DNA from 2 places in the Billgrantia tianxiuensis genome. Region 2 is predicted to be linked to the other one. Evidence: predicted binding sites of a transcription regulator. Region 2 holds the regulator's gene; the other holds the start of a gene.
What was found. Region 2 encodes PhoB, which activates phosphate uptake and scavenging genes when phosphate is short. Its sites were predicted from a motif close to TGTCATANNNNTGTCANA; they were not measured.
Positions count from the first base shown of each region.

Region 1 (11,933 bases), 570 kb from region 2:
TGGTGGTGTCGTCGGCACCCTGGTCGATCACCTTGAGCACGTCGTCGGCGCCGAGAATGCTGGCGGTAAGCTGCATGCCACCGGTACCCCAGCCATACGGCATGGGCATCTCGCGGCCGCCGAAGGGCACCTGGTAGCCGGGAATGGCCACCGCCTTCAGCAGGGCGCGGCGGATCATGCGCTTGGTCTGCTCGTCGAGGTAGGCGAAGTTGTAGCCGTTCATACAGTGCTCCCGAGAGTCGCGGCGTCTGCTGTGCTTGCCTGAGGTTCGCCTTGGGACGGTCCGTCTTCGGTGGCCTCGGCGCGGTCAGGGGACTTCGCCTCGTATTCCCGTCGCAGGCGGCGCAGCAGTTCCAGCTCCGACTGGAAATCGACGTAGTGCGGCAGCTTGAGATGCGAGACGAAGCCCGAGGCCTCGACGCTGTCGGCGTGGGCCAATACGAACTCGGCCTGCTGGGCAGGGCCCTGGACCTCCTCGCCGAGCTCCTCGGCGCGCAGCGCGCGATCGACCAGCGCCATGGCCAGGGTCTTGCGCTCGCTATGACCGAAGGCCAACCCGTAGCCCCGGGTGAACTGCGGTGCGGCCTCCCGGGAGCCGCCGAACTGGTTGATCATCTGGCACTCGCTCAACGCGATCTCGCCGACGCACACCGCCTCGCCCCACTCCTCGACGAAAATCTCTACCTCCACCTGGCCCAGGCGGATCTCACCGGCAAAGGGGTGGTTGCGCCCATAGCCACGCTGGGTGGAGTAGCCCAGTGCCAGCAGGTAGCCCTCGTCGCCACGCGCCAGCATCTGCAGCCGCGTGGCGCGGTCGACCGGATAGTCGGGCGGCTCGCGGGTGATGTCGCCGGGCTCGGCACCGTCGTCGCGCTCGCGCTCGATCAGCCCTTCGGCATCGAGCAGTTCGAGGATCTGGGGGCAAGGCTCCAGGGGCTGCTCGCTACGCTCGGGTGCCGGCGTATCGCCCTCGGCGAGCAGCAGGAAATCGAGCAGGCGGTGGGTGTAGTCGTAGGTCGGCCCGAGCACCTGGCCGCCGGGAATGTCCTTGTAGGTGGCACTGATGCGCCGCTCGATGCGCATGCTGCCGGTGTCCAGCGGCTCGCTCACGGCCAGGCGCGGCAGCGTGGTGCGGTAGGCGCGCAGCAGGAAGACCGCCTCGATCATGTCGCCGCTGGCCTGCTTGATGGCAAGCGCGGCGAGCTCGGGATCGTAGAGCGAAGCCTCGGCCATGACACGGTCGACGGCCAGGCGCAGCTGGTCCTGGATCTGCCCGACCTCGAGTTCGGCCCGCTCGCGCTTGCCGCGGCGCCGGTCAGCCAGCAGGCGGTGGGCGTTGGCGATGGCGCGCTCGCCTCCTTTCACGGCTACGTACATCAGGCGATCTCCTCGATGCGGGTGGTACGTGGCAACGCGGCGAGCCGCTCGCCACAGGTGAGAATGGCGTCGAGCCCACAAGGGAAGGACTGGCGATTGGCGGCGAGCCGCAGCATCAGGGGCCGAGCGCGCTCTTCCACACGAAGCGTGCGTTGGGCCGGTATGCCCGGCCCGCTCAGCTGCCAGGTGCCGCTTCCGGTGTCGCCGCTATCGAGGAGCTCGAGGGCGACCAGCAGCGTGGTACTGCGATCGGGGTACTCGTCGCTACCCAGCGCGAAATCCGGCGCCTCGCACAGCGCTGCCGGCGTCACCAGCGCGAAATCCGCCGACACCGGCTCGTCGGTCAGGCGGCAGCCGGTATGGAAGGGCAGCGCCTCGCGCAGTGCCGGCGTATCCAGTGCGGGGGCGAGCCATACACGGACATCGAGATCGCACAGCGTCAGCAGCGTGCCCCACAGCGCAGAACCGATGGTTGCTTGCGGTGGCGCCGGAGCCGCCAGGGTGTGCAGGGTGCCGGGCTCGCTCATTGCCGCCAGCACTTGGCGGAACAGCCGCTGGCTGTCGTGGACAGGGTCGTTCAGGGTCGGCCAGGGCATGTTCACTCCCCTCTCACCAGGGTGAAGAAATCGACTCGGGTGGCCGCCGTGTCGCGTGCCGCCTCGCCACGACGCGCCTCGAGCGCATCTTCCAGCGGCGCAATCAGTTCACTGTCGATGTGCCGGGCCCAAGCCTCATGCTGGGCACAGGCGTCGATCAGTGCGATGAGTTCGGCATGGCGACGGTCGCGCCCGCGCACCCAACCGTGGCCGAGGGCGCCGGCAACAGGCGATGCCTCGTCGAGCACCACACTCGCCCGGGTCAGCGTCATTTCGCCAAGGTTGAAGGCACGGCCGGTACCGCCCATACGACCTCGCAGCATGGCCATGCCGGTCTCGGGGCCGCGTACGCAGCGATGGGCGATACGAATGCCGAGCGTGGTCCAGCGGGTCTCGATCTGCTGCCGTGGCGACAGCGCCAGCACCCGCTGGCGTCGCGCCTGCGACATGCGCCGGTCTTGCAGGGAAGTCATGAGGGCACCTCGTCGGTCGGGGCGAAGTCGATGTGGTAGGCGAGCCGGTCTGCCCGGGCGCGACTGATCGAGACCTCGACCAGCGTGCCGTCATGGTCGACGTTGTCACTCGCGAGCTGCAGCAGTGGTGCATTGAGAGGGCATTGCAAGCGGCGCGAGTCGTCGCGGGTGGCGCTGATGCCTTCGATACGCACGCGACGGCGGAAGAGCTGCAGGCCGTAGTGCTGGTCGAGCAAGGCGCGGGTGGAGCCGCCGCGGTAACGACGCTCCCAGCCCGGTACCCGCTCGGGGTCGAACCAATGGCGCAGCAGCATCAGCGGCGCACCGTCGACGCTGCGCAGGGTGTCGACGCACAACAGGGCTTCACCTGGGCCATAGCCGAAGCGCTGGGCAATGGCCTCGGGAGGCACCTGCAGTCCCTGCGCCAAGCATTCGGTCTGGGTGGCAATCCCCAGCGCGGCCAGGTTGTGGGTCACTTTGCTGGCGGCATTGACGGCGTAGTCGAGGCGGCGATCGACGATCTGGGTGCCGCGTCCCTGATGGCGGGTCACCATCCCCGCCGCCACCAGCTCGTCGAGCGCACGCCGCACTGTATGACGATTGACGCCAAAGCGCCGAGCCAAGGCCACTTCGGCGGGCAGCAGCTCTCCGGGGGCATAGTCGCTGCGAATCTCGCGAGCCAACGTATCGGCCAGCTTGCGATAGCGCGGGGCTTCGTCGAGCGGCTCCTTGGCCAGTTGTCTAGACATGTTTGCTCCGGCAAAAACGAATTTTCGAAGAGAAGAGGCCGCTGGCACGGCCGGTTTGCTCTCTCTTAGATGAAGCGCTTGCGTACCGCCTGCGAGGCCATGTCGAGCACGGTGACCGCAACGATGATCACCAGCATGATCGTGGCGGTCTCGGCGTACTGGAAACCGCGCATGGTTTCCCATAGCGCCACGCCGATCCCGCCCCCACCGACCATTCCCAGCACAGTGGCCGAACGGATATTCGACTCGAAGCGGTAGAGGCTCACCGAGATCCACAGCGGCAGCACCTGGGGAATCAGGCCAAAGACGATCTCCTCGATGCGCCCGGCACCGGTGACGCGGATACCCTCCATGGGGCCGGCCTCGCTGGCTTCGACGGCCTCGGAAAAGAGCTTGGCAAGCACACCGGTAGTGTGGACGAACAGCGCCAGGGTGCCGGCGAAGGGGCCGAGCCCCACGGCGACCACGAACAGCATGGCGAAAACCAGTTCGTTGATGGCGCGACAGGCATCCATCAGGCGGCGCATGGGCTGGTAAACCCACCAGGGCACCAGGTTCTCGGACGACAGCAGGCTGCACGGGATGGCCAGCACGATCGCCAGTAGCGTGCCCCAGATGGCGATCTGAATGGTCACCAGCATCTGGTCGATGTAACGCCCAAGGTTGCCGAATGCCGGCGGATAGAAATCGGCGGCGAGTTCGGCCATGTTGCCGGCGTTGCTGACCAGCGCGCCGGGATTCATCTCGGTGCCTTGCCAGGCCCAGGCCAGCACACCCAGGGCGATGGCCCAGCCGAGCAGGCTGATCCAACTGCGCTTGGCCGAGGCATCGGCGAGCGTCGGATTCGTTACGGTCATGGAGTGTTCTCCGGAGAGGGGCCGTTTCAGCCCCTCGGACTCGGTTGCCGTTTCGGGGCGAAGTTCGGTCACTGGGCCATGGCGGTGGTCAGGCCCGCTTCGCCCTGCTCGGCCCTGGCGGCTTCGCGCGCCTTGAGGCGCTCGTCCAGGTCATCCAGCCGGGCGTCCAGTTCGGCCAGTTGATGCTGCTTGTCGGCTTCATTGAGCGAATCGTCGGCGGCGAGCTGGGCGCGCTGCTTGAACAGTTCCAACTGACGAATGGGCAGCAGTTGGTCGTTGTCGGAGGCATCGAAGCGCGCCCACTGCAGAGGCTCGATCTTCTCGCGCTGCTCCTCGGTCTCGCCGTAGCTGAGGATGAAGTCGCGCAGTCGGGTCTTCATCGACTCAGGCAGGTTCTCGCGCCATACCAGCGGATCGGAGGGAATCAGCGGCGACTGCCAGATCACCTTGAGCTGTGCCGCCTTGTCGGGGTGCGCCAGCTCCAGGCGATCCATGCTCTCGGTATTGAAGGTGGCCACGTCGACCTGACGGTTGGCCACCGACAGCGCATTGGTCTCGTGGTTGGAGTTGAGAGTGCGCTTGAAGATGTCGGTGGCCTCGACGCCGTTCTGGGCAAAGACGTAGTAGCCCGGCACCAGGAAGCCCGAGGTGGAGTTGGGGTCGCCGTTGCCGAAGGTAAGCTGCGAGGCGTTGGCGAGAATGTCCTCGACGTTCTCGTAGGGGCTGTCCTGGTGCACGATCAGCAGGCTCCAGTAGCCAGGCTCGCCGTTCTCTGGCACGGTTTGGGCGAAGATCTCACCGCCGGCACGATCCACCGCCTCCATGGCCGACTTGTTGCCGTACCAGGCGAGGTCGATCTTGTCGAAGCGCATGGCCTGGATCACCGCGGCGTAATCGTTGGCGAAGAACGGCTCCACCTCGACGCCGAGGGTCTCGGCCATGTCGTCGAGGAACGGCCGCCACAGCGGCTCCTGGTTCTGGCTGGCCTCGGTGGAGATGATGCCGAAGCGCAAGGTGTCGATTTGCTCCTCGGCGACGGCGAGCTGGCTGCCCAGCAGGCCAAGGCCGGCGATCAGCGGCAGGGCGAGACGGCGATGTTTCGTGCTCATGGCGAAAACCTCTTGGTGGCGGTTGGCGATGATCAACTGGCGGCGCCCAGGGCGACGTTGGCAGCAATGGGAGCGGGAGGCTGGCGCGGCTCGTCGAAACCGGCGTTCTCGTAGAGCGCCTGGAGCCGTGCTTCGGTAAGGCCTTCGGTCGGGCCGTCGTAGTAGAGATGCCCCCTCTTCAGGGCGATGGCCCGCGAGCAGTAGCGGCGGGCATAGTCGACCTGATGCAGCGAGACGAGCACGGTACGGCCATCCTCGAGGTTGATGCGCTGGAGGATGTCCATGACCTCGCGTGCACTGCGCGGGTCGAGGGAGGCGATGGGTTCATCGGCGAAGATCACCTCGGCGTCCTGCATCAACACACGGGCGATCGCCACGCGCTGCATCTGTCCGCCGGAGAGGGTATTGGCGCGCTGTTCGGCCAGCTCAGCAAGGCCAACGCGGGCCAGTGCCTGGCGCGCCCGGATGCGCTCCTCCTCGCTGAAGCGTCCAAGCAATGCCCGCCAGCGCGGCATCGAGCCCAGCCGGCCGATCAGTACATTGGTCAGCACGCTGAGGCGGCCGACGAGATTGAACTGCTGGAAGATATAGCCGCAGCGGCAGCGCTGGGCACGCGAGCCCCGCAGCAGCCGGCCGTCACGCTGGACCTCGCGGTCCATGAGGTGAACACGACTGCCGCTGTGGCGATTGGCGGAGGTGAGCCCCACCAGATGGCGTAGCAACGTGGACTTGCCCGAGCCGGACGGCCCGATGAGGGCCACCATTTCGCCGGCTTCAATCTCGAAGCCGACCTCACTCAGTACGTGGATCTGGCCGAAGCTCTTGCTGAGTCGTTCGACAGCGATGCGGGTGATCGACATGATGCCCTCCTCTATGCGGATGGCATCAGTGTCACGGCGGGAGATGAAACGCAGTTGTCTAGACAATAACGATTGCGTGACATCGGCACGGCCGAAAATCACGCCACCGGCGGACCTTGCGGGCTGCTGCGACGACGCAACAATGCCTTAGCGCCATTCGTCATCGCAGGGTCATGCCAGTGTCATCGCGACGTCATGCTGCGCACCGGCAGCTCGGATCAATCCTCCGCCAGCGAGGGCAGCAGTGTCTTGAGCTTGCGCGTCAGCGTATTGCGCCCCCAGCCGAGCAGTTCGGCGGCCTCGCCCTTGCGCCCGCCGGTGTGCTTGAGCGCGGTCTCGATCAGGATGCGTTCGAAGTCGGGCACGGCCTCCTCCAGCAGGTGGGTGTGTCCGGCGGCCAGGGCGCGATCGGCCCAATCGCGGAAGGCGGCGCGCCAATCGCCGCTGGGCGCTTCGCCGCTCTCGCCGTGGCGCAATTCCGGCGGCAGGTCCTCGACCAGGATCTCGCGTCCCGAGGCCATCACCGTCAGCCAGCGGCAGGTATTCTCCAGCTGGCGCACGTTGCCCGGCCAGGGCAGGCGGGTGAGGTGCGCCTCGGCGTCCTTGGTCAGCACCTTGACGTCGGTGGCGAGTTCCTTGGCCGCCTCGGCCAGGAAGTGCCGCGCCAGCCGCGGAATGTCCTCGCGCCGCTCTGCCAGCTTGGGCAGGTGAACGCGGATCACGTTGAGACGGTGGAACAGGTCCTCGCGGAAGCGGCCGTCCTCCACCAGCCGCTCCAGGTTCTGGTGAGTGGCGGCAATGATGCGCACGTCCACCTTCACCGGCGTGTGGCCACCCACGCGGTAGAACTCGCCGTCGGCCAGCACCCGCAGCAGCCGGGTCTGGGTCTCGGCGGGCATGTCGCCGATCTCGTCGAGGAACAGGGTGCCACCGTTGGCCTGCTCGAAGCGTCCCTGGCGGCTGGCGGTGGCGCCGGTGAAGGCGCCCTTCTCGTGGCCGAACAGCTCGGACTCGATCAGGTCGCGGGGTATCGCCGCCATGTTGAGGGCAATGAACGGCTGGCCGGAACGCGGGCTGTGCTGGTGCAGGGCGCGGGCCACGCGCTCCTTACCGGTTCCCGACTCGCCATTGATCAGCACCGTGATGTGCGAGTGCGACAGCCGGCCGATGGCGCGAAACACCTCCTGCATGGCCGGCGCCTCGCCGATGATCTCGGCGCTGAGCCCTTCCGGCACGCTGACCGGCCGCTTGCGCTCGCGGGCGTGGGCCACGGCGCGGCGCACCAGGGCCAGCGCCTCGTCGACGTCGAAGGGTTTGGGCAGGTATTCGAAGGCGCCGCCCTGGTAGGACGCCACGGCACTGTCCAGGTCGGAGTGGGCAGTCATCACGATCACCGGCAGCTCGGGATGGACCTCGCGTATCCGTGACATCAGGTCCAGGCCGTCGATACCGGGCATGCGGATGTCGGTCACCAGCACATCGGGAGGGTCATCCAGCAGGCGGCTGAGCGCCACGTCGGCCCGGTCGATACACTCGACCTCGAGGTCGGGCTGGGCCAGGGCGCGCTCCAGCACCCAGCGAATGGCGCGGTCGTCGTCGACCACCGCGACACGTGCGACATCAGTCATGGCGCCTCTCCAAAGGAATAAGCAGACGAAATTCGGTGTGTCCGGGCCGGGACTCGCATTCGATCAGTCCCTGATGCTGATGCAGGATGCCCTGGGCGATGGACAACCCCAGCCCGCTGCCGTCGGCACGCCCCGAGACCATGGGATAGAACAGGGTCTCCTGCAGGCTCTCGGGGATGCCGGGGCCGTTGTCGATCAATGCCACCTCGCAGACCAGGCGGTGGCGCTCGGCGCCCAGGGTGAACTGACGCCGCGCCCGGGTGCGCAGCAGCAGGCTCGGTGCTTCGGTGCCGGCCTCGGTCATTGCTTCCACGGCGTTGCGCGCTACGTTGAGCACCGCCTGGATCATCTGGGCCTCGTCGCCGGGGAAGTCCGGCAGGCTGGGATCATAGTCACGCTCGATCGTCACGCTCGGCGTTTCCGCCATCAGCAGTGCGCGCACCCGCTCCAGGACCTTGTGAACGTTGAGCGGCTCGTGGCGCAGCAGCTTGTTCGGCCCCAGCATGCTGTCGACCAGGTCGCGCAGCCGGTCGACCTCCTCGACGATGATGCGGGTGAATTCCTTCAGGGTAGGGTCGTCGAGGTCGCGTTCGAGCAGTTGGGCAGCGCCACGAATCCCGCCCAGCGGGTTCTTGACCTCGTGGGCCAGGCCGCGAGACAGCACCTTGATCGCTTCCTGACGGTTGAGCAGGGCTTCCTCGCGGGAGATGCGCAGCAGACGGTCGCGCGGCTCCATTTCCACCAGCAGTTCGGACATCGACAGCGGCGTGACCGTGTAATCCACGGTGACCGCCGTACCGCCGAGCAGTGCCAGCCTGACCTCGCGCTGGGTAAAGGGATGCTGGTCGTCGCGCGCCTTGGCCAGCACGTCTCCCATGCCGTCGTCCTCGGTCAACAGCGCTGCCAGGCTGAGCCCCTGCACCCGGCCCAGGCTGACCGCCAGCAGAGCCTCGGCCGCCGGGTTCATCCAGCTCAACCGCAGCTCGTCATCCAGCAGCAGCACTGCCGTGGTGAGGTGTTCCATCAGGCGTCGATACATTTACGACCTTCCCTCGGTGAATGCAGGAGTGCATAGCGCGGCGCTTGCATCGTCATGGCGCATCGGCAGGAAGCGCTCGATTGCCGACACGATGCCCGGCAGCACCCAAGGCTTAACATTCCTAGCAAGAAGTGCGCCAACCCCTATTGGCGCGGCATGGCGCCGTTTCAGAGCGAAAAGCGCGACTCCATATGCACCATAATGGTGCATCGATGGCAAAACTGCCAGAACAGGAGGCATGGTTTGTCTGTCTTGGTGCATCCGGCTTGGTGCATCGGAGCACAGGAATGGCAAACCAAGGAGGATCGGGGTAACCAGCGTGGGGCAACGTAACTCGGCACGCCATCTGTAGAGCGAGACCGCCGAAACGAAAAAGGGCTCCGCGATGCGGAGCCCCTGATGGCAGACCGGCTGTCTAACTGCCGGACGCAGTTGCTTAGCAGCTGTAGTACATGTCGAACTCGATCGGGTGCGTGGTCATGCGAATACGCTCGACGTCTTCCATCTTCAGCTCGATGTAGGCATCGATCATGTCGTCGGTGAACACGCCGCCTTCGGTGAGGAAGGCACGATCCTTATCCAGGGCTTCCAGGGCCTGATCGAGGCTATGCGCCACGGTCGGCACCTTCTTGCCTTCTTCCGGCGGCAGGTCATAGAGGTTCTTGTCCATGGCGTCGCCGGGGTGGATCTTATTCTTGATGCCGTCGATACCGGCCATCAGCATGGCGGCGAAAGCCAGGTAGGGGTTGGCGGTCGGGTCCGGGAAGCGGGCCTCGATACGCTTGCCCTTGGGGCTCGCGGTGTACGGAATACGGATCGATGCAGAGCGGTTGCGCGCGCTGTAGGCGAGCATGACCGGCGCTTCGAAGCCCGGCACCAGGCGCTTGTAGGAGTTAGTGGAAGCGTTGGTGAAGGCGTTCAGGGCACGGGCGTGCTTGATGATACCGCCGATGTAGTACAGCGCCATTTCGGACAGACCAGCGTACTGGTCGCCGGCAAACTGGTTTTGACCATCCTTCCAGAACGACTGGTGCACGTGCATGCCGCTGCCGTTGTCGCCGACCAGCGGCTTGGGCATGAAGGTGGCGGTCTTGCCGTAGGCGTGAGCCACGTTGTGGATCACGTACTTCAGTTCCTGGACTTCGTCGGCCTTCTTCACCAGGGTGTTGAACTTCACGCCGATCTCGTTCTGGCCGGCGTTGGACACCTCGTGGTGATGCACCTCGACGCTCTGGCCGATGGCTTCCAGGGTGTTGCACATGGCGCCGCGAATGTCATGGAAGCTGTCGACCGGAGGCACCGGGAAGTAGCCACCCTTGACGCGCGGACGGTGGCCCAGGTTGCCGCCTTCGACCTGACGGTCGGTGGACCAGGCACCCTCTTCGGAGGTGATCTTGTACATGGCGCCTTCGATGTCGGCCTTCCAGTGAACCTCATCGAAGATGAAGAACTCGGGCTCCGGGCCGAAGAAAGCGGTGTCGCCCAGGCCGGTGGACTGCAGGTAGGCCTCGGCGCGCTTGGCGATGGAACGCGGATCGCGCTCATAGCCCTGCATGGTGGCCGGCTCGATGATGTCGCAGCGCAGCACCAGGGTGGCATCCTCGGTGAACGGGTCGAGGAAGGCGGTACCGTCTTCCGGACGCAGGATCATGTCGGATTCGTTGATGCCCTTCCAGCCGGAAATGGAGGAGCCATCGAACATCTGGCCGTTCTCGAAGAACTCCTCGTTCACGTCACGGGCCGGAATGGTGACGTGCTGTTCCTTGCCCCGCGTGTCGGTGAAGCGCAGGTCTACCCACTTCACATCGTGTTCTTCGATCAGGGCGAGAGTCTTGGCTGACATTTGTGTCCTCCGTTTGAGCTGTGGCTCGATTCGATTGGCTGAAGTCCACTGGTGCTGTTTCGTTGCAGCACCCGTTGTAGCACGCTGTGGGCCAGCTGCCCACGTTCGCCATGCACAAGCATGGCGAGCTGCCCATGGCAATGCAGGAGCTGTGCCAATCATGCACCACGCCTAAACGGAAATATGTTAACCATCTGTTTCGGAAGAAAAATAAATTGCACCGCGCTGTATCAGCCTGCACCAAGCCTGCCCGCCCTCTCCATTTAGGCGCCGCTGGGATCGGATTTGTGCACCATGGTGGCGCAAACAAATCGCTAATGCACCATAATCGCGCACCGACTGCGCTTTTCTCATGCAGTCTCGATCGATACCCGCGCCTGACAGGCCCGCAAGCGTTCGAGCAGATCGGGCAGCGCGTCGCTGCCCAACTGCGGGTCGAAACCGCCGATGCGCTCGAACCAGGCTCGCACCACCCAGAAGGTGTCCAATGGTGATGGACGCTGCAGCAGCCACCAGCGCCGCAGCCAACCATGGCGGCGCACCGGCAGCACGGCCGCATCCCACTGGCCGCTCGGCTCGACCTCGACCAACCGATGGCTGAGCCAGTTCACGGCACGGCGGTCTCCCAACCCGGGGAACAGCAATAGCTCTCCTCGGCTGGCACTTACGGCGGCATTGAGCCGACCTCCCAGAGGCGTGGAGCCGCACGAGAGCAGGACAGCCCGGTAGCGTTGCGCCAGGGCCGGTAAGCGGCGGTCTCCGGTATCGTCCACCAGCAACAGTTCATAGCTCCCCTGCCACCGCTTGGCTGCCTTTTCGAAAGCGATCAAGTTGCGTGGCAGTTTCGCGCCGGCACTGCGAGCATCGAGAATGACACTGGAAAGAGGCATGGCTCAGGGCTCCACCGAGAATGGGAGGGCCGCTCGCAACGCAGCTGCGTTACAGAGTGTGTAAATAAGTGTAGAAAAGTAGCGACAAAGTTCCCTTACTGAATTTCTTCCCACCGCGCTCTCCCAATCATGCCCGCCATGACGGAACGATGACATGGCTCGGACCGCCCCAGGCGGATGGGGAAGCGCCACGTCCCGGGCTGATGGTCTCCATATTGCGAGGTTGTGCTATTCCCCTCCCCCGCTTACCTGTACAATGCGCCTCCACTCCCTACCCCGCGCCTAGGGTACGTCCTTCCGATGTGTACATAGGTGCGCCCCTGTTGATGAGTCACACCCTATGAACACAGCTGTAACCCCCTCTCGCATCGAGAGTTTGCGCAATATTGCCATCATCGCTCACGTCGACCACGGCAAGACCACCCTGGTCGACAAGCTGCTGCAGCAGTCCGGCACCCTGGATCGCAAGGCCGAGGGGCAGGAGCGGATCATGGATTCCAATGACCAGGAAA
Region 1 is NZ_CP035042.1:482,678-494,610, reverse strand. It holds gene EKK97_RS02220 (alpha-D-ribose 1-methylphosphonate 5-phosphate C-P-lyase PhnJ) at 1-223, opposite strand, end outside; gene EKK97_RS02215 (carbon-phosphorus lyase complex subunit) at 220-1,377, opposite strand; gene phnH (phosphonate C-P lyase system protein PhnH) at 1,377-1,973, opposite strand; gene phnG (phosphonate C-P lyase system protein PhnG) at 1,976-2,446, opposite strand; gene phnF (phosphonate metabolism transcriptional regulator PhnF) at 2,443-3,195, opposite strand; gene phnE (phosphonate ABC transporter, permease protein PhnE) at 3,261-4,052, opposite strand; gene phnD (phosphonate ABC transporter substrate-binding protein) at 4,121-5,161, opposite strand; gene phnC (phosphonate ABC transporter ATP-binding protein) at 5,194-6,021, opposite strand; gene glnG (nitrogen regulation protein NR(I)) at 6,240-7,649, opposite strand; gene glnL (nitrogen regulation protein NR(II)) at 7,642-8,688, opposite strand; gene glnA (glutamate--ammonia ligase) at 9,125-10,531, opposite strand; gene EKK97_RS02165 (glycosyltransferase family protein) at 10,882-11,421, opposite strand; gene typA (translational GTPase TypA) at 11,762-11,933, shown strand, end outside.
Region 1: the regulator PhoB is predicted to act here: its motif matches at 6,202-6,219, upstream of phnC (phosphonate ABC transporter ATP-binding protein).

Region 2 (11,933 bases):
ACGACGAGTACGGCAGCGCCATGCGCTCGCTGATGACCTTCATGATGGAGGACAGCCGCGCCATCGGCCCGGTACTCAACGTGATGTGGATCTTGCGCGCGCTGGAGCGGGTCGGCGATCATGCCGACAATCTCGCCGAGTACGTCATCTACCTGGTCAAGGGGCTCGATATCCGCCACATGGACCCCGACCAGATCGATGAAGATGCGCTGACGCGCAAGGAGTGATGGGAAGAGGATTCCGATGCTGGATGCCTTCACGGCGCTGTCTCGCGGGACGCGGCTGGTCTACGGCCGCGGCCTGCGTCGCTACGTCTACGCCCCGATCGCCGTCAACCTGACGGTCTACTCGGCCATGCTCTACTACGTGGTAAGCCACTTCGGCGGCTGGCTGGAAAGTTGGATGGCCCTGGTGCCGGCCTGGCTCGGCTGGCTGGAATGGCTGATCTGGCCGCTGTTCGTGGTCAGCCTGGTGTTGATCGTGTTCTTCACCTTCACCCTGGTGACCCATCTGATCGCCGCGCCCTTCTACGGCTTCCTGGCGGCCAAGGTGGAAGTGCAGGCCACCGGCCGGCCGCCGCTCGACGATCGCGGCCTGGCGCGTACCGCGGTGGACGCCCTGGGGCGTGAGCTGGTCAAGCTCGGCTACATCCTGCCGCGGGCCCTGGCGTTGTTCATCCTCAGCTGGGTGCCGGCGCTCAACGTCGCCGCGCCCTTCCTGTGGGCGCTGTTCTCGGCCTGGATGATGGCCATCACCTACCTCGACTACCCCATGGACAACAACAAGGTGAGCTTCGCCGACATGCGTCGTCGGCTCGCCTCGCGTTCCTGGCAGACCCTCACCTTCGGCGGCTGGGTGACGCTGATCACCTGGATCCCGCTGGCCAACCTGTTCCTGCTGCCCGGCGCCGTCGCCGGCGCCGTGCTGATGTGGGATCGCCACTATCGCGGCGAGCGTGATATCGCCGCGACTTGAGGGGCCGCTAGCCGAGCGTTCTCATGCGGGTCGACTCACAGGTGGCGCTCCATATCCATGGCGGTTGCCTGCACGGCCTGACCGGCCGGAGTCAGCATCAGGCTCATGACATAGTAGAGTACGGCACCCAACAGCGAGCCGGTGAACCAGCCATAGTCATAGAACCAGTACATGGTCCCGGTGGCCAGCGACAGCAGGGTCAGCGAGACGGGAACGCCGAAGGCGATGAAGCCGGCCAGGTTGAAGGCGGGGTAGACCCGGCCGTCCTGGTAGAGGCTCGGTACGTCGAGCCGCTGGCGCTTGATCAGGAAATAATCCACCGCCATGACGCCCGCAATGGGCCCCAACAGACTGGAATAGCCCAGCAGCCAGTTCGAGTACATCTGCTCCAGCGAGACGCCGGCACCGATCACTCCCGCCTTTTGCAGCAGGTCGTAGCCCATCAGCAGCACGCCCACGAGGCCGGTCAGCAGCACGCCACGCGTATGGTCGACCAGTTTGGGCGCCACGTTCTGGAAATCGTTGGTGGGCGAGACGATGTTGGCTGCCGTGTTGGTCGAGATCGTGGCCACGATGATCAGCACCATCGCAATGCCGACCCAGAACGGATTATCGATCATGCCGATGAGGTTGACCGGGTCAGCGATGGTTCGACCGACCAGGGACTCCGAGGCGGCCGTCATCACCACGCCGAGGGCGGCGAAGAAGAACATGGTCAGGGGCAGGCCCAGCACCTGGCCGACGATCTGATCCTTCTGGCTTTTGGCAAAGCGACTGAAATCTGGGATGTTGAGCGATAGCGTGGCCCAGAAGCCCACCATGGCCGTCAGGCCGGCGAGGAAGTAGCCAACGACCGAAGCGCCTTCCGGACGCGAGGGAGGCTGTGCCAGCAGTTCGGTCATCGACATGTGCGGCCAGGCCCAGAACATCAGCCCGATGCCAACTGCCAGCAGCAGGGGGGCGGCCAGCGTCTCCAGCCACTTGATCGATTCCGCCCCGCGGATCACCACGTAGAGATTCATCGCCCCGAAAACGAAGAAGCCGATGACCTCGCCGATGCCCCCCAATGCCTGCCAGGGCGGGAAGAGCGCAGCGAGCAGCAGGTGAATGGCTAGGCCGCCGAACATCGTCTGGATGCCAAACCAGCCGCAGCCGACCAGGGCGCGAATCAGGCAGGGCACGTTGGAGCCGAGGATGCCGAACGAAGAGCGCAGCACCACCGGGAAGGGAATGCCGAACTTGGTTCCGGGAAAGGCGTTCAGCGTCAGCGGAATCAGTACGATCACGTTGGCCAGCAGTATCGCCAACAGGGCCTCGCCCACGCTGAGCCCGAAATAGGCGGTCAGAACGCCGCCTAGGGTATAGGTGGGCACACAGATCGACATCCCGACCCAGAGCGCGGCGATGTTCCATCTCGACCAGGTCCTTTCACTTGCCTTGGTGGGTGCGATGTCGTCGTTGAACCGTGGACTATTGCGTAAGTCGTCGCCTACCTCGAGTTCGATCAGGCCCTTCCTGTCCAACATCCTCGATGACTGGGTCATTGTTGTTCTCCGTCACTCGGTGCATGAGCTCATTGTTGTGTTGGTCTTGGTCTTGCCGGCAAGAAGCAATATGTATGCCCATTGCCATTCGATTGGCTGACTCCCGCGCCGAATCGTCCAGCTCGATACACTTTCCGAATGCTAAGTTTATGTTTTAAAAGCTGACTATAAAGACAGCAATGTTAAGGGTGAGCTGGGCAAAGACTACTGAGGAGGTTTCCGCTCCCCACGGAAAAGCGCCTCATGACAGACTAGTCACTTTCCAATTTGGTTCAAGATTCCTTAACAGGCTAATTTTAATTACCAAAATTAAAACATAAACTTTTGATTTAAAAAGCAAAATAAAAATACAGCATAAGTTCATAGTTGGGGCATTCCTCCTTCGCTCTGGTGCAAACGCCTGATGAGGCGATGATTTTTCCTTGCTCGACAAGAGCTTGAGTCAGGCCATGGCGAATTCAACGTTTGAGTCTTGCTATCCCGTGGGAGAGCAACTAATTTCAAAAAGCTGTCTGTTGAGTCAGCTTTTTGAAATTGCCCGTGCCGATGCGGAAAGCGCAGGCTGACAACAATCACAACAGGATCGAAGAGATGCAGAAGATGACGATTGGCCTGATTCAGATGGGCCTCAAGACCAGTACCGACCTGGAGCCCGCGGCGATTCGCGATGCCATGAACGAGGCACACCTGCCGCTGATCGAGCAGGCTGCCCAGGCCGGCGTGCAGGTGCTCTGCTTTCAGGAAGTGTTTAACCAGCCCTATTTCTGTCCCAGCCAGGATGCGAAGTGGTATGCGGCCGCCGAACGGGTACCGGATGGCCCCACTTGCCGAATGATGCAAAAGCTTGCCGCCGAGCATCGCATGGTGATGGTCGTACCGATCTATGAGGAGACCGTGACCGGCGTCTATTACAACACCGCTGCCGTGTTCGATGCCGACGGCAGCTACCTGGGCAAGTACCACAAGACCCACATCCCCCAGGTCGCCGGCTTCTGGGAGAAATTCTTCTTCAAGCCGGGCAAGTCGGACTGGCCGGTCTTCGATACCGCCTACGGCAAGATCGGCGTCTACATCTGCTACGACCGCCACTTCCCCGAGGGCTGGCGGGCGCTGGCACTCAACGGTGCCGAGGTGATCTTCAATCCGTCGGCGACCGTGGCCGGATTATCCCAGTACCTGTGGGAACTCGAGCAGCCCGCGTCCGCCGCCGCCAACGGCTGCTTCATTGCCGCCATCAACCGTGTCGGCACCGAGGCGCCGTGGAACATCGGCGAATTCTACGGCAGTTCCTACATCGTCAATCCGCGCGGGCAGATCGAGGCCCAGGCCAGCGACAAGGCGGACGAACTGCTGGTTCATGAGATCGACCTCGCGATGGTGCGTGAGATACGCAACAACTGGCAGTTTTTCCGCGACCGTCGCCCGGAAGCCTACGGGCGTCTCACCGACGGCGAATGAAGACAACAACGAAAGGGAGAAACGCGACATGAGCCTCTTGATTCGTGGCGGCACCGTGGTGACCCATAGCGATAGCTACCGGGCCGATATCCTGTGCGCCGACGGCAAGATCCAGGCCATCGGCCTTGGCCTCGACGCTCCCGCCGGCGGCGAGGTGATCGATGCTGACGGCCTGTACGTCATGCCGGGCGGCATCGACCCGCACACGCACATGCAGTTGCCCTTCATGGGCACCGTGGCCAGCGAGGACTTCTACACCGGCACTGCCGCGGCGCTCGCTGGCGGTACCACCTCGATCATCGACTTCGTGATCCCCAACCCCGGCCAGTCGCTGATGGAGGCGTTCGGCACCTGGCGCGGCTGGGCCGAGAAAGCCGCCGCCGACTACGCCTTTCACGTCGCCATCACCTGGTGGGACGACAGCGTGAGCGAGGAGATGGGCACCCTGGTGCGCGAGCACGGCGTCAACAGCTTCAAGCACTTCATGGCCTACAAGGGCGCCATCATGGCCACCGACGATATCCTGGTGCAGAGCTTTTCGCGCTGCCTGGAGCTTGGCGCGATACCCACGGTGCACGCCGAGAACGGCGAACTGGTCTACCACATGCAGCAGAAGCTGTTGGCCGAGGGCATGACCGGGCCCGAGGCGCACCCGCTGTCGCGGCCGCCACAGGTCGAGGGCGAGGCGGCGAGCCGCGCCATTCGCATCGCCAGTACCCTTGGGGCCCCCATCTACCTGGTCCACGTCTCGACCCGCGATGCCGTCGACGAGATCGCCTACGCCCGACAGCAGGGCCATCCGGTCTACGGCGAATGCCTGACCGGCCACCTGGTGCTCGACGACAGCGTCTATCAGGATACCGACTGGGGACGTGCCGCGGCCCACGTGATGAGCCCACCGTTCCGTCCCAAGGGGCATCAGGAGGCGCTGTGGCATGGCCTGCAGTCGGGCAATCTACAGACCACCGCGACCGATCACTGCTGCTTCTGCGCCGATCAGAAGGCCGCCGGGAAGGACGACTTCACCAAGATTCCCAACGGTACCGCCGGCGTCGAAGACCGCATGGCAGTGCTGTGGGATGAAGGTGTCAACAGCGGCAAGCTGTCGATCCACGACTTTGTGGCGCTGACCTCCACCAATACCGCCCGCATCTTCAACCTCTACCCGCGCAAGGGCTCGATACAAGTCGGTGCCGATGCCGACCTGGTGGTGTGGGATCCCAGCGGCACCCGCACCATCTCGGCCGAAACCCATCACCAGAACGTCGACTTCAACATCTTCGAAGGCAGGACGGTGCGCGGCATTCCCCGTCATACCGTGAGCCAGGGCAAGTGGGTATGGCGCGATGGGGAGCTGCGCGCCGAACGCGGTGCCGGCCGTTACCTGGAGCGCCCGGCCTACCCTGGCGTCTTCGACCTGCTCAAGCGTCGCGCCGAACTCCACGCACCGCAGGCGGTAAAGCGCGATTAAGGACGCCATAACCGGCGGCGTCCAGCCCGGCGACATACAGCCAAGAACAACGAGGTAACGACCGTGACCCACTCTTTGAACCACCTGCCCCGGGTCGGTGAAGCCCCGGCCTATGACGCGACCCGGCTTGCCGAGGGTTTCAGTGACCTGCATCCGCCGCTCAGCGAACGCCAGGCGCAGATCGAGAGCCAGCGCTGCCTGTACTGCTTCGATGCTCCCTGCATCGAGGCCTGCCCGTCGGACATCGACATTCCGCGCTTCATTCGCCAGATCGGCGAGGGCAACATCAACGGTGCCGCACACACCATTCTCGAGCAGAACATCCTGGGCGGCAGCTGTGCGCGGGTCTGCCCCACCGAGATCCTCTGCGAGCAGAGCTGCGTGCGCAATCACCACGAAGAGTGCCAGCCGGTGCTGATCGGGCTATTGCAGCGCTACGCCACCGATCACATGCGTTTCGACGGGCACCCGTTCCGGCGTGCCGCCGACAGCGGTCGTCACGTGGCAGTGGTCGGAGCCGGCCCGGCGGGGCTCTCCTGCGCCCATCGCCTGGCGATGCTCGGGCACCGGGTGACGATCTTCGAAGCCGAGGCGAAGCCCGGCGGGCTCAATGAATACGGCATCGCCCGCTACAAGATGACCGACGATTTCGCCCGCCGCGAGGTCGAGTTCCTGCTCGGCATCGGCGGCATCGAGATTCGCTACGGCCAGCGGCTGGGGCGCGAGTTGGATCTTGCGCAGCTGCGTGACGACTTCGATGCGGTGTTCCTTGGCCTGGGGCTCGGTGCCAGCCGCGAGCTGGGCCTGGCCGGTGAAGCGGCCCCGGGGATGATGCCCGCCGTCGACTACATCCGCGAGCTGCGTCAGGCCGACGACCTTGCCGGGCTGCCACTGGCCCGCCGTTGCGTCGTGATCGGCGCCGGCAATACCGCCATCGACATGGCGACGCAGATGTCTCGGCTGGGTGCCGAGGAGGTCACGCTGGTCTATCGGCGTGGCCTCGAGGCGATGTCGGCCACCGGCCACGAGCAGGAGATCGCCAAGGCCAACGGCGTTCGCATGCTGACCTGGGCCAGGCCCGCGAAGGTGCTACTCGATGGCGAGGGACGGGTGGCCGGCATGCGCTTCGAGAAGACGCGCGACGAGGCCGGCCGCCTGACAGGTACCGGCGAAACCTTCGACCTTGCTGCCGATGCCATCTTCAAGGCCATCGGCCAGGGCTTCGATGGCGCCAGCCTCAGCGACCCGCTGGCGGCAAGCCTGGTGCGCGACGGCGAGCGAATCCAAGTTGACGACGACTTCCAGACCTCGCTCCCCGGCGTCTATGCCGGTGGCGACTGCATCGCACCGGGGCAGGATCTCACCGTACAGGCGGTGCAGCACGGCAAGCTTGCCGCACGCGCCATCCACCAGGCCCTGATGATCCAGCAGGAGGCTGCATGAGCGCATTCACCAATGAATCGAGCCGCGAACTCGTCAATGGCGTCGACCTCTCCGTCGACTTCGCCGGCATCAAGGCACCGAACCCCTTCTGGCTGGCGTCTGCCCCGCCCACCGACAAGGCCTACAACGTCGTGCGGGCCTATGAGGCGGGCTGGGGCGGCGTGGTGTGGAAGACCCTCGGCGAGGATCCGCCCGCGGTCAACGTCTCGTCACGCTACTCGGCCCATTTCGGCAAGAACCGCGAAGTGCTCGGCTTCAATAACATCGAGCTGATCACCGACCGCTCGCTGGCCATCAATTTGCGTGAGATCACCGAGGTCAAGAAGGCGTGGCCCGACCGCGCGCTGATCGTGTCGCTCATGGTGCCCTGCGAGGAGGCCGCGTGGCGTCACATCCTGCCCTTGGTCGAGGCCACCGGGGCCGACGGCATCGAGCTCAACCTAGGCTGCCCCCACGGCATGCCGGAGCGCGGTATGGGCGCCGCCGTCGGGCAGAACCCGGACCTGATCGAACGGGTCACCCGCTGGTGCAAGCAGTACTACTCCAGGCCGGTGATCGTGAAGTTGACTCCCAACATCACCGACATCCGCGCCCCGGCCCAGGCCGCCCTGCGCGGTGGCGCCGATGCGGTATCGCTGATCAACACCATCAACTCCATCACCAGCCTCGACCTGGACGCCATGGTGGCCCGCCCCACCGTCGGCAGCCAGAGCACCCACGGCGGCTACTGCGGCAGCGCGGTCAAACCCATTGCGCTCAACATGGTGGCGGAAATTGCCCGCGACGCGCCCACTCGCAGCCTGCCGATTTCCGGTATCGGGGGGTGTCCAACTGGCGCGACGCGGCGGAGTTCCTGGCGCTGGGTGCCGGCAGCGTGCAGGTGTGCACCGCTGCCATGCTGCATGGCTTTCGTATCGTCGATGAAATGAAGGACGGCCTGTCGCGCTGGATGGCGGAGAAGGGCTACGGCTCGATCGAGGCTTTTTCCGGCCAGGCAGTGGCCAACACCACCGACTGGAAGCACCTCGACATGAACTTCAAGACCATCGCCCATATCGACCAGGACAAGTGCATCCAGTGCGGGCGCTGCTACATCGCCTGCGAGGACACCTCGCACCAGTCCATCGCCAAGCTGGTCGATGCCGGCGGTGCGCGGCGCTACGAAGTGATCGAGGAGGAGTGCGTGGGCTGCAACCTGTGCCAGATCACCTGCCCAGTGCAGGACTGCATCAGCATGCTGCCGCAACAAACGGGCAAGCCCTACATGAGCTGGGAGGAGGACCCGCGCAACCCGTTCCGCAAGAGCGCCGCCAGTGCCCTGTAGCATCGTCGGCGACACCTTCGGGAGGTGTCGCCGTTCCCTCGACCCTCAGGGGGAGAGGCCGATCCCACGCAGGATCACGGCGGTAACCGTCTGTACCGCCTTCTCGAACTGCAGGTCGTCGAGGGGTGGTCGTCGTTGAGCAGGGCAATCTGGTAGTTAAAATCGGCGTAGTGCTGGGTCGAGGCCCAGATCATGTAAAGCAGATAGGAGGGCTCCACCGGCAGGATGCGCTCGTTCTCGATCCACTCACGAATCTTGGCTTCCTTGAGCTTGGCCCACTCGTAGAGATTCTCGCGCAGCTCTTCCTTGAGAATGGGAGCGCCCTGCATCACCTCGGCTGCCCAGACCTTGGAGCCGTGGGCACGGCTGCGGGAGTGCTGCATCTTTGCGCGAATATAAGTGGCAAGTACGATGCGCGGGTCGTCGTAGAGTTCGAAGCACAGGGCATCCTGTTTCCACACCTCGAGGAGCTCCAGGAGCACTTCGCGATAGAGCTCCTCCTTGGTGGAGAAGTAGTAATGCACGTTGGACTTGGGCAGTTCGGCGAGCTTGGCGATGTCGCCCATCGATGCCCCGGCATAGCCTTTTTCCGCGAAGACGCACTCGGCGGCAAGCAAGATTCTTTCCCTGTTCTGACGCCTGATCTCGTCCTGTTTCCTTGCCATTCAGGAGTCCCTTGCAGTGCCCGTGCCGTGTCGTTGACGCAGCCTGTACGGCCAGGCGGGACACGAGAAAAATGGTTTAAAAACAACCTGCTAATACAGAGCATACACAAGAATGGGGCACAGCGACAGTCGTCAGCCGGTGGCCAGCTCGGTCGCCATCAGGCGGGAGGCGGGGAACACGCAGCGGAACAGGGCGCCCTGGCCGGGGTGGGATTCGATTTCCAGGTAGGCGTCGTGGCGCAGCAGCACGTGCTTGACGATGGCGAGCCCCAGCCCGGTGCCCCCGCTTTCGCTGCTGCGTCCCTTGTCGACCCGGTAGAAGCGCTCGGTGAGACGCGGAATGTGGACCGGATCGATGCCCTCGCCGTCATCCTCCACTTCCAGGCAGGCGCCCTTGGGGTGCGGTTTCCAGCGCAGCACGATGTGGCTGCCTTCGGGGGTGTAGCGCACCGCGTTGGAGGCCAGGTTGGACAGCGCGCTGTGGATCTCGCTGTCGCTGCCGAGCAGGCGGCGCTTCTCCTCGAGCTCCACGCGGATCTGCTGGCGGCCGGCCGCCAGCGCCTCGGCGTCGCGGCGTACTTCTTCCAGCAGCGTGGCCATGGCCAGCGGCAAATGGTCCTCGCCGCCGCGGTCGATCTCCAGGCGTGACAGCAGCAGCAGGTCGTTGACCAGGTTTTGCATGCGGGTCGTCTGCTCCTGCATGCGAGAAAGCCCCTGAGCGAGCCGTGGCGGCAGCTGCTCGGCATAGGTGACGTAGGTCTCGAGGTAGCCGGCCAATACCGTCAATGGCGTGCGCAGCTCATGGGAGACGTTAGCGACGAAATCGCGGCGCATCTCCTCCAGGCGATGCAGTCGGGTGATGTCGCGTGCCATCACCAGGCGCTCGTCGTCGCCGTAGAGCGTGATCTGGAACTGCAGCACCATGCGTTCGTCCACCGGCGAGGGGAGCGTCAACGGCTCGCGATAATCGCGGGCGTTGAAGTAAGCGACGAAGCGCGGGTCGCGCACCAGGTTGGTGATGTGCTGGCCGCGGTCATGGGCGGCCTTGAGGCCCAGCATGCGCTCGGCGGCGCTGTTCCACCACTCGAGGTCGCCATGCTGGTCGAGCATTACCACGCTGTCGCGCATCGCTTCGGAGGATTCCTGGATGCGCTTCAGGGTTGCCTGCAGGCGATGCTGGGTATGCCGCTGGCCCTTCTGGTAGCGGTAAAGACGGTCGAACAGCTCGCCCCACAGTCCGGTGGCCGCGGGCGGTTCGCTGTGGGGGTTGCGCGCGAGCCAGCGGCGCAGGGCGTGGAGCTGCTGCAGGTGATAGGCCAGGCGCAAGGCGAGGCCGGCGGCGAGCCCGAGCCCGGGAGCGCCCAGCAGCCAGCCGAACAGGGCGCCGGCGGCGGCGAGCAGGCCAAGGCGCCAGAGTTCATGGCTCCAGGGGCGCAACGTCAGACCTTGTTGGAGAATCGATAGCCGGTGCCGCGAACGGTCTGGACCAGATGCTGGTGGGCATCGCCCAGGGCCTTGCGCAGGCGGCGGATATGCACGTCCACGGTACGCTCCTCGACATAGACGTTGCCGCCCCATACCTGGTCGAGCAACTGGCTGCGGGTATAGGCACGCTCCTGGTGCGTCATGAAGAACTGCAGCAGACGGTACTCGGTGGGGCCCATCTCCAGCGCCTTGCCATCGGCACTGACGCGATGGCTGACCGGGTCGAGTACCAGGCCGTCCACCTCTACCGGCTCCTCGACTCCCTTGGGCGTGGTGCGCCGCAGTACAGCCTTGAGCCGGGCCACCAGTTCACGCGGTGAGAAGGGTTTGGTGATGTAGTCGTCGGCGCCAGCCTCGAGGCCCTGGATCTTGTTGTCCTCTTCACTCTTGGCGGTGAGCATGATGATCGGCAGTTCGCGGGTGGCTTCCTCGCGCTTGAGCCGGCGTGCCAGCTCGATGCCGCTGGTGCCGGGCATCATCCAGTCGAGCAACAGCAGGTCGGGCTGGTTGTCGACGATCATGCTGTGGGCGCTCTGCGCGTTGGCAGCCTCCAGCACCCGATAGTCGGCCATCTCCAGCGCCACCGCGATCATCTCGCGGATCGGCGCTTCGTCATCGACGATCAGAACGGTCTTGGCGGTCATCCCGAAGCCTCGCGGTCAGTGACGGGTCGGTGACGATCTCACCACGTCATCATGACACTTGGATGACAATGCCGCCATAGCCGGGCTAGATCCCGACCGGGGGCCACAGGCTCAGGCAGATGCCAGCGAATACCAGCAGCCCCGCCCAGTGATTGTTGAGGAAGGCCTGGAAACAGCGATCGCGCTCACGATGGCGGATCAGGAACTGCTGATAGAGGAAGGTCGCGGCCATGCCCGCCAGTCCCAGCCAGAAGAACACGCCCAGCTCGAGGCGCAGCCCGACCCAGCCCAGCAGGCCCAGGGTGACCAGCTGCAGCACTCCGATGGCCGCCTTGTCGGCACGGCCCAACAGCACGGCGGTGGACTTGATACCGATCTTGAGGTCGTCGTCGCGGTCGACCATGGCGTACTCGGTGTCGTAGGCCACCGTCCAGGCCACGTTGGCGGCGAACAGCAGCCACGCCTCGAGGGGCACGTCCCCCAGCACCGCACCGAAAGCCATCGGGATCGCCCAGGAGAAGGCGGCGCCGAGGAACAGCTGCGGCAGGTGGGTATAGCGCTTCATGAACGGGTAGACGAAGGCCAGCGCCACTCCCACCAGCGAGAGCAGGATGGTGAACAGGTTGGTGAACAGCACCAGCACGAAGGCCGAGGCGACCAGGGTGGCGAACAGGGCCTTGGCCTCTCGCTCGCTGATACGCCCGGTCGCCAGAGGCCGGTTTCGGGTGCGCTTGACGTGGCCGTCGAAGTGGCGGTCGGCGTAGTCGTTGATCACGCAGCCGGCGGCGCGCATCAGGTAGACCCCGGCGACGAAGATTAGCAGCAGGTGGCGCTCGGGAACCCCGGCGGCGGCCACCCACAGGGCCCACAGCGTGGGCCACATCAGCAGCCAGGTGCCGATGGGGCGATCCAGCCGCATCAGGT
Region 2 is NZ_CP035042.1:4,927,785-4,939,717, reverse strand. It holds gene phoU (phosphate signaling complex protein PhoU) at 1-227, shown strand, start outside; gene cysZ (sulfate transporter CysZ) at 244-975, shown strand; gene EKK97_RS23145 (NCS1 family nucleobase:cation symporter-1) at 1,011-2,519, opposite strand; gene EKK97_RS23140 (nitrilase-related carbon-nitrogen hydrolase) at 3,111-3,977, shown strand; gene hydA (dihydropyrimidinase) at 4,006-5,448, shown strand; gene EKK97_RS23130 (NAD(P)-dependent oxidoreductase) at 5,512-6,891, shown strand; partial or broken gene preA (NAD-dependent dihydropyrimidine dehydrogenase subunit PreA) at 6,888-8,215, shown strand; gene EKK97_RS23120 (TetR/AcrR family transcriptional regulator) at 8,290-8,880, opposite strand; gene phoR (phosphate regulon sensor histidine kinase PhoR) at 9,013-10,317, opposite strand; gene phoB (phosphate regulon transcriptional regulator PhoB) at 10,320-11,009, opposite strand; gene ubiA (4-hydroxybenzoate octaprenyltransferase) at 11,095-11,933, opposite strand, start outside.